3 regions of the Asticcacaulis aquihabitans genome follow, and region 3 is predicted to be linked to each of the others. Evidence: predicted binding sites of a transcription regulator. Region 3 holds the regulator's gene; each other region holds the start of a gene.

Region 1 (5,267 bases), 330 kb from region 3:
CTTGCCTGTGGCACGCTTCGACAATTCTTTGGACAGTTTGACGCGCTGGGCTTCACCACCGGACAAGGTGGTCGCCTGTTGACCGATCTTGATGTAGCCCAGACCGACGCGCTCAAGGGTTTTCAGCTTGTCGCGAATGGTCGGCACGGCCTTGAATACTTCAGCGCCTTCTTCCACGGTCATGTCGAGCACGTCCGCGATGGAATATCCCTTGAAGACGATTTCCAGAGTTTCGCGATTATACCGCTTGCCCTTGCATACGTCACACGTGACGTACACATCCGGCAGGAAGTGCATTTCGATCTTGATAACGCCGTCGCCCTGACAGGCTTCGCAACGCCCGCCCTTGACGTTGAAGGAAAAGCGGCCGGGCCCATAGCCGCGTGCCTTTGATTCCGGCAGGCTGCAATACCAGTCGCGAATCGGTCCGAACGCGCCGGTATAGGTCGCCGGGTTAGAACGCGGCGTGCGGCCGATCGGGCTCTGGTCGATCTCGACAATCTTGTCGAAGTGTTCCAGGCCCTCAATCTTGTCATGGGGCGCGGGATGTGCCGATGCGTTATTAAGGCGGCGGGCGGCGGCCTTGTACAGGGTTTCCAACGTAAAGGTTGACTTGCCGCCGCCGGACACGCCGGTGATGCAGGTCATGACACCGACAGGAATTTCGCCAGTGACGTTTTTCAGGTTGTTGCCGCGGGCGCCGATAACCTTCAACATCTTCTTTTTGTTGATGGGGCGGCGCTCTTCGTCCGTGTCCTTTGAATAGAACAGAGGAATCTCGCGTTTGCCCGTCAGGTACTGGCCGGTCAGGGACTTGGGGTTGGCCTTGATGGCTGCCGGAGGGCCCTGGGCGATGATTTCCCCGCCATGGATACCAGCGGCAGGCCCCATATCGATGACATAGTCAGCTTGCAGAATGGCGTCTTCGTCGTGTTCAACCACCAGAACCGAATTGCCGAGATCACGCAGGCCTTTCAGCGAGATCAGCAGGCGGTCGTTGTCGCGCTGGTGCAGGCCGATGGACGGTTCATCCAGCACGTACAGGACGCCGGTGAGACCGGAACCAATCTGGGACGCGAGCCTGATCCGCTGGCTTTCGCCGCCCGACAAGGTGCCGGAATTGCGCGACAGGTTGAGGTAGTCCAGACCCACATCATTAAGAAACCGCAGGCGATCCTTGATTTCTTTCAGGATTCGCCGTGCGATATCCATCTGCTTTTCGCTCAGCTTGGCTTCGAGACCACCGAACCAGTCGTGCGCCTTGCGGATCGAAAGATTTGAAATTTCGGCAATATCCTTAGCGTCGATCTTGACGGCCAAGGCTTCAGGCTTGAGGCGTTTGCCGTGACACGCCTCACATGGTGTTTCCGACTGATAACGCGCAAGATCCTCGCGCACCCACGACGAATCGGTTTCGCGCCAACGGCGATCCATGTTCGGTATGACACCTTCGAAGACCTTGGTGACGTCGTAGCGGCGCGATCCGTCCTGATAGGTAAACTTGATCTTGTCGCCACCCGATCCATGCAGAATGACATTGCGGACCTGGTCGCTAAGCTTGTTCCATGCCGTGTCCATCTTGAACCCGTAATGCAAGCTAAGCGCCTGCAAGGTCTGGGTGTAAAGCGGTGACGGGCCTTTCGACCAGGGCGCGATAGCGCCATCGGTCAGGGACAGTTTCGGGTCGGCGACGACCAGATCCTGGTCAAACGACAGCTTGACCCCCAAGCCGTCACAGGTCGGACAGGCTCCGAAGGGATTGTTGAAGGAAAACAGGCGCGGCTCGATCTCGGTAATTGTGAAACCGGATACCGGGCAGGCAAACTTTTCGGAGAAGATGATGCGCCGGGGTTCGGTTTCCCCGTCTTCCAGGTCGGCGTGTTCAGCGATCGCCAAGCCATCGGCCAGTCGCAGAGCCGTTTCCAGGCTGTCGGCGAGGCGCGCCATTATGCCGGGCTTTACCACCACGCGGTCAATGACAACGTCGATGTCATGCTTGAACTTCTTGTCCAGTTTCGGCGCGTCTTCAATGGGATAGTATTCGCCATTGATTTTCAGGCGCTGAAAGCCCTGGCGTTGCAGGTCGGCAATTTCCTTCTTGTACTCGCCCTTTCGGCCACGCACGAACGGCGCCAGCAACAACAGACGCGTCCCTTCTGGCAGGGCCACGATCTTGTCGACCATCTGGGACACAGTCTGGCTTTCGATCGGCAGGCCGGTGGCGGGCGAATACGGAACGCCGACCCGCGCCCATAGCAGGCGCATATAGTCGTGGATTTCGGTGACGGTGCCGACCGTCGAACGCGGATTTTTCGAGGTCGTCTTCTGCTCGATCGAAATGGCCGGCGACAGGCCTTCGATGAGATCAACATCCGGCTTGGACATCAGTTCGAGAAACTGACGCGCATAGGCCGATAGGGATTCGACGTAGCGCCGCTGCCCTTCGGCATAGATGGTGTCAAAGGCCAGCGAGGATTTGCCCGACCCGGACAGGCCGGTCAGCACGACCAGTTCGCCACGCGGAATATCGACGTCGACACCTTTGAGGTTATGCTCGCGCGCGCCGCGCACCTTGATGAAATCCTGGTCGACCTGATGCTTCACCATACGCGCATATCCTCATCTTCAAACACGGGGAGTATATAGCCTGTCTTGCTGGATTTGCCAGAGGTTCGCAAGAACAATTTGGCAACATTTGTCAATCGGCACCCTATTGCATATCAGATTTTGACATAGACGGTCTGGCTGGCAGGAAATGTCAGCACCCTGATTTGATGGTTTTTTGACACCGGCTCACAAAGAGAACAAAGTACCGCCTGAATCTACCGTGAAGGTTGGGGCAGCAGGGGCGCTACGAGAGAGGGCAAGGCTGAATGTACGCCAATATAATCCGCTTGCGGGACCGCGTTGGCGACAATCTGGAAGGTTTGGCTGCCCGCCTGACCGCCACAACCACGCCGCGGACGCGTCTTGCGGGGACGACGGCGGTCGTACTCGTCCTGCATGGGTTGCTTCTGTGGAGCCTGATCGTCACGCACCCGAAAGCCTGGCTATTGGATCACGACATGGTCGAAGAGCCGCCGGTTCTGGTTGAGTTGTGGCAAATGCAGACACCTCCCGAACCTAAGGTCCAGCCGGTGATCATGCCGCGCGAGGTTGTGCCTCAACCCCGCGATGTCCCGCAGCCAGCGCAGCAGGACGCGCCGCGCGAGATGCCGCAACAGACCCAGGCATCCCAAACCCAGACGGCCCAGACCGCGCCGCCTCAGCCGGTGCCGCAGCCGGTCGCGCCGTCGATCACCATCAATATACCGCAGGAAAAGCCGTTGGATGTTGCGGCCCCGGCGGCCGTTCCCGATGTACCGGCCCCCGCCAACATGGCCGCGCGGGTAAAGAAGAAGACGCAGGACGAATTGAGCGGCAAGCGGCAGGAAGCCGTGACCCAGATGTCCGATTTGAATCTGCACGACGCCGCAAACGTCAATCTGCCGGCCTTGCAGGCGGTTAAGCCATCTGGGCTTGAAGGCGCGCCGCCGGCGGGGGGGCGTCTGGGCAGCATCGGGGCGCCGGCCGGTTTGCCTTCGGGGACGGGCGTGCTCAAGGGGGGGCGTGGACAGGTCAGCCAGGCTTTGCAGAACCACGGCTATTGCGAAGCCGCGCGCCAGGCAGGCAAGCCTATTCCGGCTGATTGCAATATGGTGGATCTGGCGCACCAGCCTCCGCTTGGTCCGCGTCCCGATGCCGACCTACAGGCAGCGGTCCGCGAAAAAGATGCTCGACTGCGCTACAAGAGCTCGCCCGGAAATGCGGAATACTGGCAACGCGTCAACCGTGCGCCTACGCCGAACGATCGCCACATGGACGACGAGCCTAAGAAGGGGGCTTACTCCAATGTGCACGATCAGCGAATTATGGGGAATGGTGGCGGAACGGCAGATCCTAAGGGCGAGAGCGACAAATAGGTCACCGTGCTTCGCGGAAACGCCTTATGCGTTCTTGCCGTAGTTCAGCGATTGGGGACCGCTGTCGACCGTCTTACCCTTTGCGCCGTAGGGGGCGTTTTGCGTGCGGCGGCTGCTCAAGTCTTCGGCGATGGCACTGATAATGCCTTCGGTGACGGTCTTGGCAGCGGTAACCGCCAATTCATAGCGCCGTAAGCGAGCCTGGAACACTTCGGTCGCTTCGCGAAGCTTCGTTTTTTCAGTCGGAGTCAGGCCTTCCAGTAAGGTAGGGTCGGCTTTTATGCGCATGGTTTCATGGCGGTAGAGGTTCGACAGGTTGCGAGTTTCCTCTATGCCGTCATACATATCCTGCGGACGATGCGCTTCCAGGCATTCGGTTTCACGGACCAGGCGTTCACCGAGTCGAATGGTCAGGGCCAGCATCTGGGCGGCGCGTTCTGAGGCGTTGGCGGCGGATAAGGCCATATCAGGCGGCTCCCATTTCCTGCATCTTGATTAATTGCGCCTGCATCATGTGCGAGATGCCGACACCGCCGCGCAGGGCCATTTGCTTGGCCATGGCGCCGACATAGAATGAGCGCATGGCCTCTTCGCCCTGACCGCCGCCGAAGGGGCCGTCGGTCTTCAGGCCCTCGAACATCGGTGCCAACAGGTTGGACAGACACATGGTTTCGAAATCCAGGCCCAACTTGGCGTTTGACCCTTTCGCAGTCGTCATCTTGGCCTGCTGCTGCGTCTGGACCTGCGATTGTGCGGCCTGAAGGGTGAGAATGGAAGCGCTATCCATGATATTATATCTCCCGTTACATCACTTCAATATCGGCCTGAAGCGCGCCGGCGGCCTTGACGGATTGCAGAATGGCAATCATGTCGCGTGGCGTGACGCCCAGCGCGTTGAGGCCGGCAACCAGGTCGGACAGTGTGGAGCCGCCACCCAGCTGAATCAACTTCTTGCCTTTTTCTTCATCGACGCTGACGGTGGATGAAGGGACGGCGGCCGTCTGGCCCTGGCTGAAGGGGGCTGGCTGGCTGACGTCGGGCCGTTCGTCGACGCGTATCGTCAGATTGCCCTGAGCGATGGCGACACGGCTGAGGCGGACATTTTCTCCGATGACAATGACGCCATTGACTTCATCGATCACGACCTTGGCTGGCGTATCGACATCGACGCTCATCGGTTCGACGAGGGTGACAAAGTCCATCATGGTCATGCCGGCGGGCGGCTTGATGGCTACGATAGATGGATTTTCGGCAATAGCCGTGCCGGGATACTGCTTGACGATGGCGTCGGCGATGCGGCGCGAC
Region 2 (5,267 bases), on a different contig from region 3:
TGCCGCCCGATTGGGTCGGCGAACTGATCGATCAGGCAAAGCAACTTTTTCCGTATACGGACGATATTGAAATCACGCTCGAAGCCAATCCGACGGATGCGGAAATCGCCCGCTTCGCCGGCTTCCGCGCGGCGGGTGTCAATCGGCTGTCCCTGGGAGTGCAGTCGCTCAATGACGACACGTTGGCCTTCCTGGGCCGCAACCATTCCGCCGCCAGCGCCATTGCGGGCATAGAGACGGCGCAAAGCGTTTTCGGCCGCGTCTCGCTTGATCTGATCTACGCCCTGCCCGGGCAGACCCCCGATGCCTGGGAAGAGGAACTGCGCCGCGCCGCCGCCTTGGGTGTCGAACACATATCGCCTTACCAACTGACCATAGAGCAAACGACCGCTTTCGGCCGGGCCGTCCGTCGCGGTCAATGGTCGCCGCCCAAGGCGGACCTGGCCGAAGACTTCTATTTCCGCACCCTGGCTGTGCTGCAAAGTCTCGGCTTCGAGGCCTATGAGGTATCCAACCACGCCTGCGGTCCGTCCGCCCGTTCGGCCCATAACGTCAAGATATGGGAAGGCGTCGACTATATGGGCATAGGTCCCGGCGCCCATGGCAGGTTGACCCGCGACGGCGTGCGTCACGCCACGGTGGCCCTGAGTGACCTCAGGGCCTATACGGCCGCGGAAAACCCTATCGAATCCGCGATGCTTACGGCCGACGAAGCCGAAGAAGAGGCCTTGATGCTGGGCTTGCGGCTGACCGAAGGTGTCGCCCTCAGCCGCCTCCCCTCCCTGCCCATACAGGAAAAAGCCGCACCGCTGATCGAACAGGGGTTCATGGAATTGAGCGCAGGCCGCCTTCGCGCCACACCCGCCGGTCGCGTTGTACTGGACAGGCTGCTATTGGAGCTTCTAAGCTAGATCATGGAATCCTTATTCGCCCCGCCGCCAAAGCCGGTCAGCCCCGGCCTCTACATCGTCGCCACGCCGATTGGCAATCTTCGCGATATCACCCTGCGGGCGCTTGATATCCTGCGCGCTGCCGATGTGGTGCTGGCCGAAGACACGCGCGTCGCTGGAAAGCTGATGGCTGCCTACGACCTGAAGAAAAAGCTGCTGCGCTATGACGACCATGCCGGCGACAAGATTTTGCCGGAAATTCTCGACCGCCTGGCCCAGGGTCAGGTAGTCGCCCAGATATCTGACGCTGGTACACCGCTGATCAACGATCCCGGTTTCCGCCTGGTCAGCGAGGCGCAAAAAGCGGGTGCGGCCGTCCACCCCATTCCCGGCGCCTCGGCCGTGCTGGCGGCATTGTGTCTGTCGGGCCTGCCGACGGACCGCTTCCTGTTTGCCGGATTCCTGCCCAACAAATCGGCGGCGCGGAAAACCTTTCTTGGGGAATTTGTCACTCAGTCGGCCACTCTGGTCATGTTCGAAACGGGCCCGCGCTTGCATGACTCGCTCATGGATATGGCCGAGGTTCTGGGAGACCGTGACGCCTGTATCTGCCGGGAGCTGACCAAGCTGTACGAAACTGCCCATCGCGGCCGATTAAGCGATTTGATTTCCGATCCGGCGCTGGCTGAACCCAAGGGTGAAATCGTCATCGTCATTGCCCCACCGGTCGCCGCGGCGCCATCCACCGACAATCTGGAAGAGGCGCTGAAACTGGCGTTGGAACAGTATGCACCGGCCGATGCCGCCAGGCAGCTGTCCCAGATGTTCGGCCTGCCGCGCAAGATGATCTACCAGAAGGCGCTTGAAATGCAGGGCAAGGCGCGTGGCTGACCGGGCGGCGCGCGGTCTCAAAGCCTTTAAGCGCGGCCATCTCGCCGAATATATTGCCCTTATCCATCTGATGCTCAAAGGCTATCGGATACTCGGTTTTCGATTGAAAACGCCGCAGGGCGAAATCGACATCTTAGCCCAGAAAGGCCAGCGTTTGGCCGTGGTCGAGGTCAAGCAACGCCGCCGCCGCGAAGAGGCGTTTGAAACTGTCTCTTACGTTCAGCAGGACCGCCTGTGGCAGGCCGGTCTCAGCCTTCAGGCCAGGCGGCCGCGTCTGGCCCGGCTCGATCTCAATATCGATCTCTATATTGTCGCCTCCGGGCAATGGCCCGAACATCGCATCAATGCTTTCGAGAAAACAGAACGCTATTAGACTGACGTGCGGCTTTGGGCTTGCCTTGTCCGATGCATAATCACATATGGGGCGTGCGGCCGGATAGAGGGCCGAACTTCGGGAGAGCCCCATGAGCCTGCGCGTCGCCGTCCAGATGGACCCCATCGAAAAGATCAATATCGCCGGGGACACGACCTTTCTGCTGATGATGGCGGCCCAAAGGCGTGGGCACAGCCTGTGGGTCTATCAACCCGAACATCTCAGCTACGAGGATGGCAGGCCCTTCGCTCGTGCGCGTAAGGTGACCCTGCGCGACGTTAAGGGCGACCACGTCACGGCCGGCGACTTTGAAACCCTTGACCTGGCCGACGATGTGGACGTCATCCTGATGCGTCAGGATCCGCCGTTCGACATCGCCTATATCACCGCGACCTACTTCCTCGAAACGGTCCATCCGAAAACACTCGTCGTCAACAACCCGACCAGCGTGCGGGACGCGCCGGAAAAGCTTCTGGCAACACGCTTCCCAGGTCTCCAGCCGCCGACCTTGATTTCGTCCGATCCGGTCGCCCTGCATGACTTCTTCGAACGCCACGGCGACTGTATCCTGAAACCGCTGCACGGCGCCGCTGGGAACGGCATCATCAAGCTCAAGGCCGGCGACCGCAATCTGGATGCCCTGATCGAACTGTTCGGCAATATGAGTCGCGAGCCGGTCATCCTGCAAAAATTCATTCCTGCGGTTAGTGCTGGCGATAAGCGCATTATCCTGATCGACGGCGAAATCGCGGGCGGCATTAACCGCGTGCCGGAAGCCGGCGCCGTACGGTCCAATCTGCGGGTCGGCGGGACCGCTGAGCCGCTGGTGCTCACAAAACGTGATCGCGAGATCTGTGAAATCCTCAAGCCCGTGCTGAAGGAAAAAGGTCTTATGTTTGTGGGCATTGACGTAATCGGTGATTATTTGACCGAAATCAATGTCACCTCACCCACCGGGGCTGTACAACTGAAGGCCTTCGAAGGGATTGATGTCGGCGATATTTTATGGGATCGCATAGACGAGACGCTGAAAGGCGCCTGACACCTGCGCCCTGATGGCGAAGTTTGATGATTGACAAGGCTTGATGACGAGGCCTTGCCGTCGCAAAATATGCAGAGCCGGCGGGCCTGTTCTTGGCCCGCGCCGTGACCTTTTCCACCCTTAGCGCTGGAAGCGTGTCGTGTTGCGCCATTGTTCTGTTTTTGTTCTTGATTTGTGTTTTTCTCTCACCTATGCTGTGGATAATTCCAGTATCCGCGTACCCGGGAAATAGCCCAGGAAAAAATAGTAGCGAGAGAGGGGCGCGGCATGCCGGCACGTATCACCACCATCGCCTTTGAAGGCGCCGAAGCCCGTCGGGTCGAAGCCGAGGTCGTCTTTACCAATGGCCAGGTCGGATTTCAGGTTGTAGGCTTGGGTGATAAGGCTGTGGCGGAAAGCCGGGAACGGGTGAGGGGTGCCTTTGCCGGCATGGGGCTCAGCCTGCCGGGCAAGCGGATCGTCGCTGCCCTGTCACCGGCTGACCTGCCGAAGGAAGGCTCCCATTTCGACTTGCCTATCGCCCTGGCCGTCATGACCGCCATGGGCATTATCCCCGAAGATGCCCTGTCGGGCTATGTTTGCATCGGCGAACTCATGCTCGACGGACGGATCGCGCCGGTCAGCGGTGCTCTGCCTGCCGCCATGGCGGCCAACGGCTTTGACATGGGGCTGATCTGCCCGGCCGACAACGGTCCGGAAGCGGCATGGTCGGGCAATCCATCCATCCTGGCGCCGGCATCGCTGATTTCGCTGATCAACCATTTCAAGGGCCACGCTGTATTGACGCCACCCCAGCGCGGGGCGCCGAAAATTTCGGAAAAACCGCTCGACCTCAATGAGGTCAAGGGACAGGAAACGCCCAAGCGCGCTTTGGAAATTGCCGCCGCCGGGGGCCATAACCTGCTGTTCGTCGGGCCGCCGGGCTCAGGCAAATCGATGCTGGCGCAACGTCTGCCAGGCATATTGCCGCCGTTGACCTCGCGCGAATTGCTGGAGACATCACAGGTCTGGTCGATGGCCGGGCTTATTGCCAAGGGTGAACTCACTCAGGAACGTCCTTTCCGTGCCCCTCACCATTCTGCCTCCATGGCGGCCCTGACCGGCGGCGGCATGCGCGCACGGCCTGGTGAAGTCTCCCTGGCGCACAATGGCGTTCTGTTTCTCGATGAATTGCCGGAGTTCTCGCCCCAGGCCTTGGACAGCCTGCGTCAGCCACTCGAAACCAATGAAGTCATAGTGGCGCGGGCCAATCATCACATCAAATATCCGGCGCGGGTGCAATTGGTCGCGGCGATGAATCCGTGCCGCTGCGGCCACGGTGGTGTCGGCAAAGGCGCCTGCGGCAAGGCCCCGCGCTGCATAAAAGATTATCAAAGCCGGGTATCGGGGCCGCTTATGGACCGCATCGATCTGCAGATCGACGTCCCGCCGGTCACGGCCATGGACCTGTCCTTGCCGCCGCCGACCGAGGGATCGAAGGCGGTCGCCGCGCGTGTACAGGCCGCCCGCGACATTCAACTTGAGCGGGCCCGTCGCCTCGACCTGCCGAGTGACAATGGTCTCAACGCGACGGCCTATGGCGCGGGATTGGAACAAATCTGCGCTCTTGACGATCAGGCCCGCGCCCTGCTTACCCAGGCGGCGCAACAGACCGGCCTTAGCGCCCGCGGCTGGACACGTACCCTGCGCTTGGCGCGGACGATCGCCGATCTGGAACAGTGCGGGCCGGTCTTGCGTCGTCACGTGGCCGAAGCTCTGATCTATCGCCGGACCGCGGCCGCCGACAATCAGGTGGAAGCTCGGTTGCAGATGCGGATTCCGGGTTGAATACACCCTATGTTAATCAAGCCTTTGAGCTAACTTAACCTTTTTGGTCTAGGGTCCGCCTATCAGAAGATAGATTGCGGAAAAATCCGAATGACCATTCCCCTCACCGGGCCCGACGCCTCTAAAGCCACCGAAGAGCGCTTATCGCCTGAGGAACGGCTGAAGGCTCGCGAAGACTTTTTTCGCCTGATGAGCCATGAAATCCGAACGCCGCTCAACGGCGTCATGGGTATGCTGTCTCTGC
Region 3 (5,267 bases):
GCTGGGTCAACTCGGCGCCACTAAAGCCTGGTCTGTGCACGGATCCGGCCTGGATGAGCTGACAACGACCGGTGAAACCGATGTCGCCGAATGGAAGGACGGGTTTGTCCGCCTGTTCAAGATCACGCCCGAAGCGGTCGGCTTGCCCCGCGCGGCTCTGGCCGACATCACGGGTGGCGCCCCCGAATACAATGCCGCCGAACTGTCCGCTCTGCTCGACGGCAAGACCGGGGCGTATCGCGATATCGTCATGCTGAACGCAGCGGCCGCCTTCCTGGTGGCCGACAAGGTGGAGACCCTGCGCGAAGGCGTGGAACTGGCGGCAAACGTCATTGACGATGGCCGCGCACGCAGCGCGCTAGACACGCTGATTGCGGCGACAAAAGCGTCATAACATTCACATAACATAACTGTTGCTGCTCTGTGAACGCACGCCGTGCTAGCGTCCAAGGTCGCTACCCAAGGAGACGATATGCTGGACATTCTCGACAAGATCGCTACCTACAAGCGCGAAGACGTCGCGACGCGGCGTACGCATGTGACGCTGGACGACCTTGAGGCGCAAATAGATGAGGTCGGTCCACCTCGCGGGTTTGCCAAGGCTCTGGTCGCCAACAAGCAGCCTGACAATCTCTCACTCATCGCCGAAATCAAGAAGGCCAGCCCGTCAAAAGGCTTGATTCGTGAAGATTTCGATCCGCCTGCACTGGCCCGCGCCTATGAAGCCGGCGGGGCCTCCTGCCTGTCGATCCTGACCGATAATCCGTCCTTCATGGGACACGAATCGCATTTTCAGGCCGCACGGGCCGCTGTGTCATTGCCCTGCATCCGTAAGGAATTTCTTGTCGACACCTGGCAGGTGACCGAATCGCGGGCCATCGGCGCCGATGCCATTCTGGTCATCATGGCCATGATAGATGACGAACTGGCTGCGGACCTCATCGACTGCGCCCAGCATTATGGCATGGATGCGCTGGTCGAAGTGCATGACGCAGCAGAAATGGACAGGGCTCTGAAACTCAAATCCAAGCTGATCGGCATAAATAATCGTAATCTCAGGGATTTTCACGTCGATCTGGCGGTGACGGAGACCTTGGCGCACTCGGTTTCGAAAGATCACATTCTCGTCGCCGAAAGCGGCATTTTCACACCGTACGACGTCAAACGCCTCGCGCGTACCGGCGCCACCGCCATGCTGGTCGGCGAAAGCCTGATGCGCCAAGGCGACGTCACTGCGGCGACAAAAAATCTATTATCGTTAGCTTGACATTAATAAGAACACATATAGAACATCATTCGTAGGTTCATGACTTGTTCCGCATTTTGCGAACCAGTTTACACGAAGGTGTCCCATGCTGACGACCAAACAACGCGAACTTCTGATGTTCATTCACGAACGCATCAAGGAAGGCGGCGTTTCCCCCTCTTTCGACGAAATGAAGGAAGCGCTGGATCTGGCGTCCAAGTCGGGCATCCATCGTTTGATTACCGCCTTGGAAGAACGCGGCTTTATACGTCGGCTCGCACACCGTGCCCGGGCGCTTGAAGTTATTAAATTGCCCGATCAGGCCACCACGTCAGCGCCGCCGCGCGGCCGTCAAGCCTTTGTGCCTCAGGTCGTCGAAGGCACGCGCCCGGCCGCTGCAGACCCCGTCAAGCCCTCGAACGATGATACGCGTGAACTGCCGCTGCTTGGCAAGATTGCTGCCGGCGTACCGATCGAGGCCATGGGCCAGGAGCGCGACCGGTTACGCGTACCGGAATCCATGCTGGGCGCCGGAGAACACTACCTGCTCGAAATCGAAGGCGATTCGATGATCAATGCCGGTATTCTCAATGGCGACTTTGTTGTCATCAAGAAGACCGACACGGCCCAGACCGGTGAAATCGTCGTTGCCTTGGTCGATGACGAAACCGCCACCCTTAAGCGCCTTCGCAAGAAGGGTGGATCCATTGCCCTCGAAGCCGCTAATCCGAATTACAAGACGCAAATCTACAATGATGGTCAGGTCAAGGTTCAGGGCCGCCTCGTCGGCCTGATGCGTCGTTACCATTAGAGCCTCATGCCGAAAAGTGGACCCCACTTTTCGGAAAACATGAGGCGTTACAAAAGATTAGAGCCATAAGGCGGTCAACTAAGCCGACGAATGCTCTAGTCACTGATACCGCCTTCTGCTTCCGAAGGACTGGACCAATAGCGTTTGCCTCTTAGGGGCTGGGCTGCCTTGATGGCCCAGCCCTTTTCTGTGTGAGTCAGTTCCATGGCGCCAAGGCGACGAAAATCGCCGGCGCTGATGCGGTTAACCCTGGCGCATTCGGCCGGCCAATCCCCCATGGGGTTGCGCAGAACGATCAGATCGCTTGCCTGGCACAATTCATTCAAACGCGCGGGTTTTGGCGGCTTGTTGCTGAACCAGAACCCAACGCGCGGCTGGGCGAGCGGAACGCAGCCATATCCCTTGCAGGCATAGTTTTCACTCCGCTTAATCTCATCCAGCACCGCTAGGCCATAGTGTTGTGTCCACTGCTCGAAGCCATATTGCCGTACCTTTGATCGCAGGACGTAAGCGCCGGCGGCGGTACGGACGGCGGCATTGCCCCCCTCCGCATCCACCCAAATGTCCGGAGGCGGCACACGCGGCCACCACAAGATAGTTGACGCCGCAATCAAGCCGACCCATCGCGTTTTTCCCCGTACCAAACAAATCCATAACAATCCCAAAAAAGAAATAGGCAGGACGTAAGCCGGTGCCGATGGCCAGGTGATGACCGCATAGGGCAAGTCCGCCGTAATGGCGGCAATGCGCTCAATAACCCATAACCCGGCACCCGCCACACGCAGGAACAGCCATCCGAAGGGCGTGGCGGACATCGTCGTGCCCATGGCGAGAGACGGCATGACGACAAAGGTCGTGACAGGCGCCTCAAAAAGGTTTGACAACAGGCCGTAGACCGAGAACCGATTGAAATAGGCGATGGCAAATGGCGTTGTTGCGGCGGTCGCCACCATGGAGGCCAGCAGCGACAGCCAGATACCGCGGGCGGTCGCCTGAATGGCCCGGATCCAAACGGGCACGCTGATTTCACGCATGGGCGGCTTCATGCCCTCAGCCAAGGCCAGCAAGGCGGCGGTCGCGCTGAATGACATCTGAAACCCCGGCTGGATCACGGCTTCGGGTGTGAGGCAGATGACGACGATGGCAGCTATGGCCAAGGCCCGCAGGCTCAGCGCCCGGCGATCGACTAAAATGGCTCCGAACGCGACACAGGCCACCACGGCGGAACGGACCGCCGGGGCTGGCGATCCAGAAATGGCCAGGTAGAGCAGAACGCAGACGATACTCAAAGCGGCCGCCCATTTCTTGACCGGTATGCGCACCGCCAGCCAGGGGACAGCGGCCATAACAATCCGCAGCGTAAAGAAGATAAATCCGCCAACAATGGCCATATGCACGCCCGATATCGAGAGGATATGGGCCAGTCCGGAATCACGCATATCCTGTATGAGTGGCTGAGGGATAAACGCCTGATGCCCCGTCACCAAAGCGGCGGCAAACCCGCCGATGGCGCGGCCGTTGGGCAATTGCGGCGCCGTATCGGCCACGAGCTTTTGCGTAATCGTCCAGCGTAGTCGGTTCAGGGCCATAACCGCTCGCAATTGCCATCCTTGCGGCGGCGGCTCCATCAACCGAGGCTGGCCCGGCGCCAGTCCGACGCCGCCTACGCCCTGAAAGAAGGCCGTACGGGCGAAATCGTAGCCACCGGGCATGTTCGGTGAAGGTGGCGGGTTCAGGATGGCGAAGACCGATATTGCATCGCCTGGCTTGATACCTGTCGCTTCCAGGGTGCCTGGACGCAGAGACACACGCAGGCGCAACGGCGTCGCCGCCGGGCTCAGGCCGCGTATGGCAATAGGCGCCAATAACAGACGCGGCTGATCGGCTGATGGTGAAACGATATCCATCACGAACGCCTGAACCATATACTGGTTGGTTTCCGTCCCCAACACCGGCGCACGGACGTGCTCCGCACGCAACTTACACACGACGGCGCCCAGCATAAAAATGGATAAAAGCAGTGAAAAATTATAGATATAGCGGCTGAAATTAAACCGCTGGATCAATATTGTGGCGATAATGCCCGCCGCAGCCAGAGCTACAATCCATGTCAGGGACGGTTCGACCAGAAGCCCCAGATACGCGGCAGCCCCCGCCCCGAACGCCACAGGCACCCATAAAAACAGACGCCCGGCCTGCAAGGCCAGTACATCTGACATTCGGTTTTTCAAGAACTGGACCGCCGTTTTCAAGCCTTGCCCGCCTCACCTGCTATAAAGGGCTTGGGTTCGCGGCAAAGAAAGCTATAAGACGCTCACAAATCGATCCCCCAAAGTAACTGATCATGCCCCATTCCAAATCGCAAGTCCCGACATCGGGCGCCGTCGTCACTCGCTTTGCTCCCTCACCGACCGGATACCTGCATATCGGCGGTGCGCGGACCGCCTTGTTCAACTGGCTCTATGCACGGCACACCGGTGGCAAATTCCTGATCCGTATCGAAGACACCGATCGCGAACGCTCAACCAAGGCTGCGGTGGACGCCATTTTCGAAGGGCTGGACTGGCTTGGGCTCAAGGCAGACGAAGAGATTGTCTTTCAGCACGCCCGCGAAGCGCGCCACAAAGAGGCCGTTGCCGACCTGGTGACGCGCGGCCGTGCGTATGCCTGTTTCATGTCCGCTGAGGAAACCGAGACCGCGCGTGAGGAAGCGCGCGCCGCCGGACACGCGCTGCGCTCACCCTGGCGCGATCGCACGCCGACCGCCGAAGAGTTGTCGCAGCCGCACGTCATCCGTTTCAAGGGGCCGCTGGAAGAGCCTCTTGTCATTCGCGATGCGGTGCAAGGCGAAGTGACCTTCAATACCAAAGACCTGGACGACCTGATCCTGCTGCGTTCGGATGGCAATCCGACCTACAACCTGGCGGTCGTGGTCGACGACCATGACATGGGCGTCACCCACGTCATTCGCGGCGATGACCACCTGAACAACGCCGCGCGCCAAAGCCTCATCTCTATGGCGCTTGGTTGGGACGTGCCGACCTTCGCGCACATACCGCTGATTCATGGCCCCGACGGCGCAAAGCTGAGTAAGCGTCACGGCGCCCAGGCGGTGGGCGACTACCAAAGCCTCGGCTACCTGCCGGAAGCCATGCGAAACTATCTGGCGCGCCTGGGGTGGTCACACGGCGATGACGAAATTTTCACCGA

What was found. The regulator LexA, encoded in region 3, represses DNA repair genes until DNA is damaged. The targets are predictions, from matches to a motif close to ATGTTCNCNANNTGTTCT.
Region 1: the regulator LexA is predicted to act here: its motif matches at 2,678-2,695, upstream of uvrA (excinuclease ABC subunit UvrA).
Region 2: the regulator LexA is predicted to act here: its motif matches at 3,347-3,364, upstream of RCJ00_RS11770 (YifB family Mg chelatase-like AAA ATPase).

Annotation. Positions count from the first base shown of each region.
Region 1 covers NZ_JAVGWM010000001.1:446,429-451,695, reverse strand. Annotated here, with positions in the region: gene uvrA (excinuclease ABC subunit UvrA) at 1-2,607, opposite strand, end outside; gene RCJ00_RS02160 (hypothetical protein) at 2,874-3,962, shown strand; gene RCJ00_RS02155 (flagellar basal-body protein FlbY) at 3,987-4,427, opposite strand; gene RCJ00_RS02150 (rod-binding protein) at 4,429-4,749, opposite strand; gene RCJ00_RS02145 (flagellar basal body P-ring protein FlgI) at 4,766-5,267, opposite strand, start outside.
Region 2 covers NZ_JAVGWM010000003.1:223,786-229,052, forward strand. Annotated here, with positions in the region: gene hemW (radical SAM family heme chaperone HemW) at 1-911, shown strand, start outside; gene rsmI (16S rRNA (cytidine(1402)-2'-O)-methyltransferase) at 915-1,781, shown strand; gene RCJ00_RS11760 (YraN family protein) at 1,774-2,154, shown strand; gene gshB (glutathione synthase) at 2,246-3,196, shown strand; gene RCJ00_RS11770 (YifB family Mg chelatase-like AAA ATPase) at 3,464-5,023, shown strand; gene RCJ00_RS11775 (response regulator) at 5,114-5,267, shown strand, end outside.
Region 3 covers NZ_JAVGWM010000001.1:121,093-126,359, reverse strand. Annotated here, with positions in the region: gene trpD (anthranilate phosphoribosyltransferase) at 1-394, shown strand, start outside; gene trpC (indole-3-glycerol phosphate synthase TrpC) at 473-1,267, shown strand; gene lexA (transcriptional repressor LexA) at 1,353-2,057, shown strand; gene RCJ00_RS00615 (ComEC/Rec2 family competence protein) at 2,153-4,276, opposite strand; gene gltX (glutamate--tRNA ligase) at 4,402-5,267, shown strand, end outside.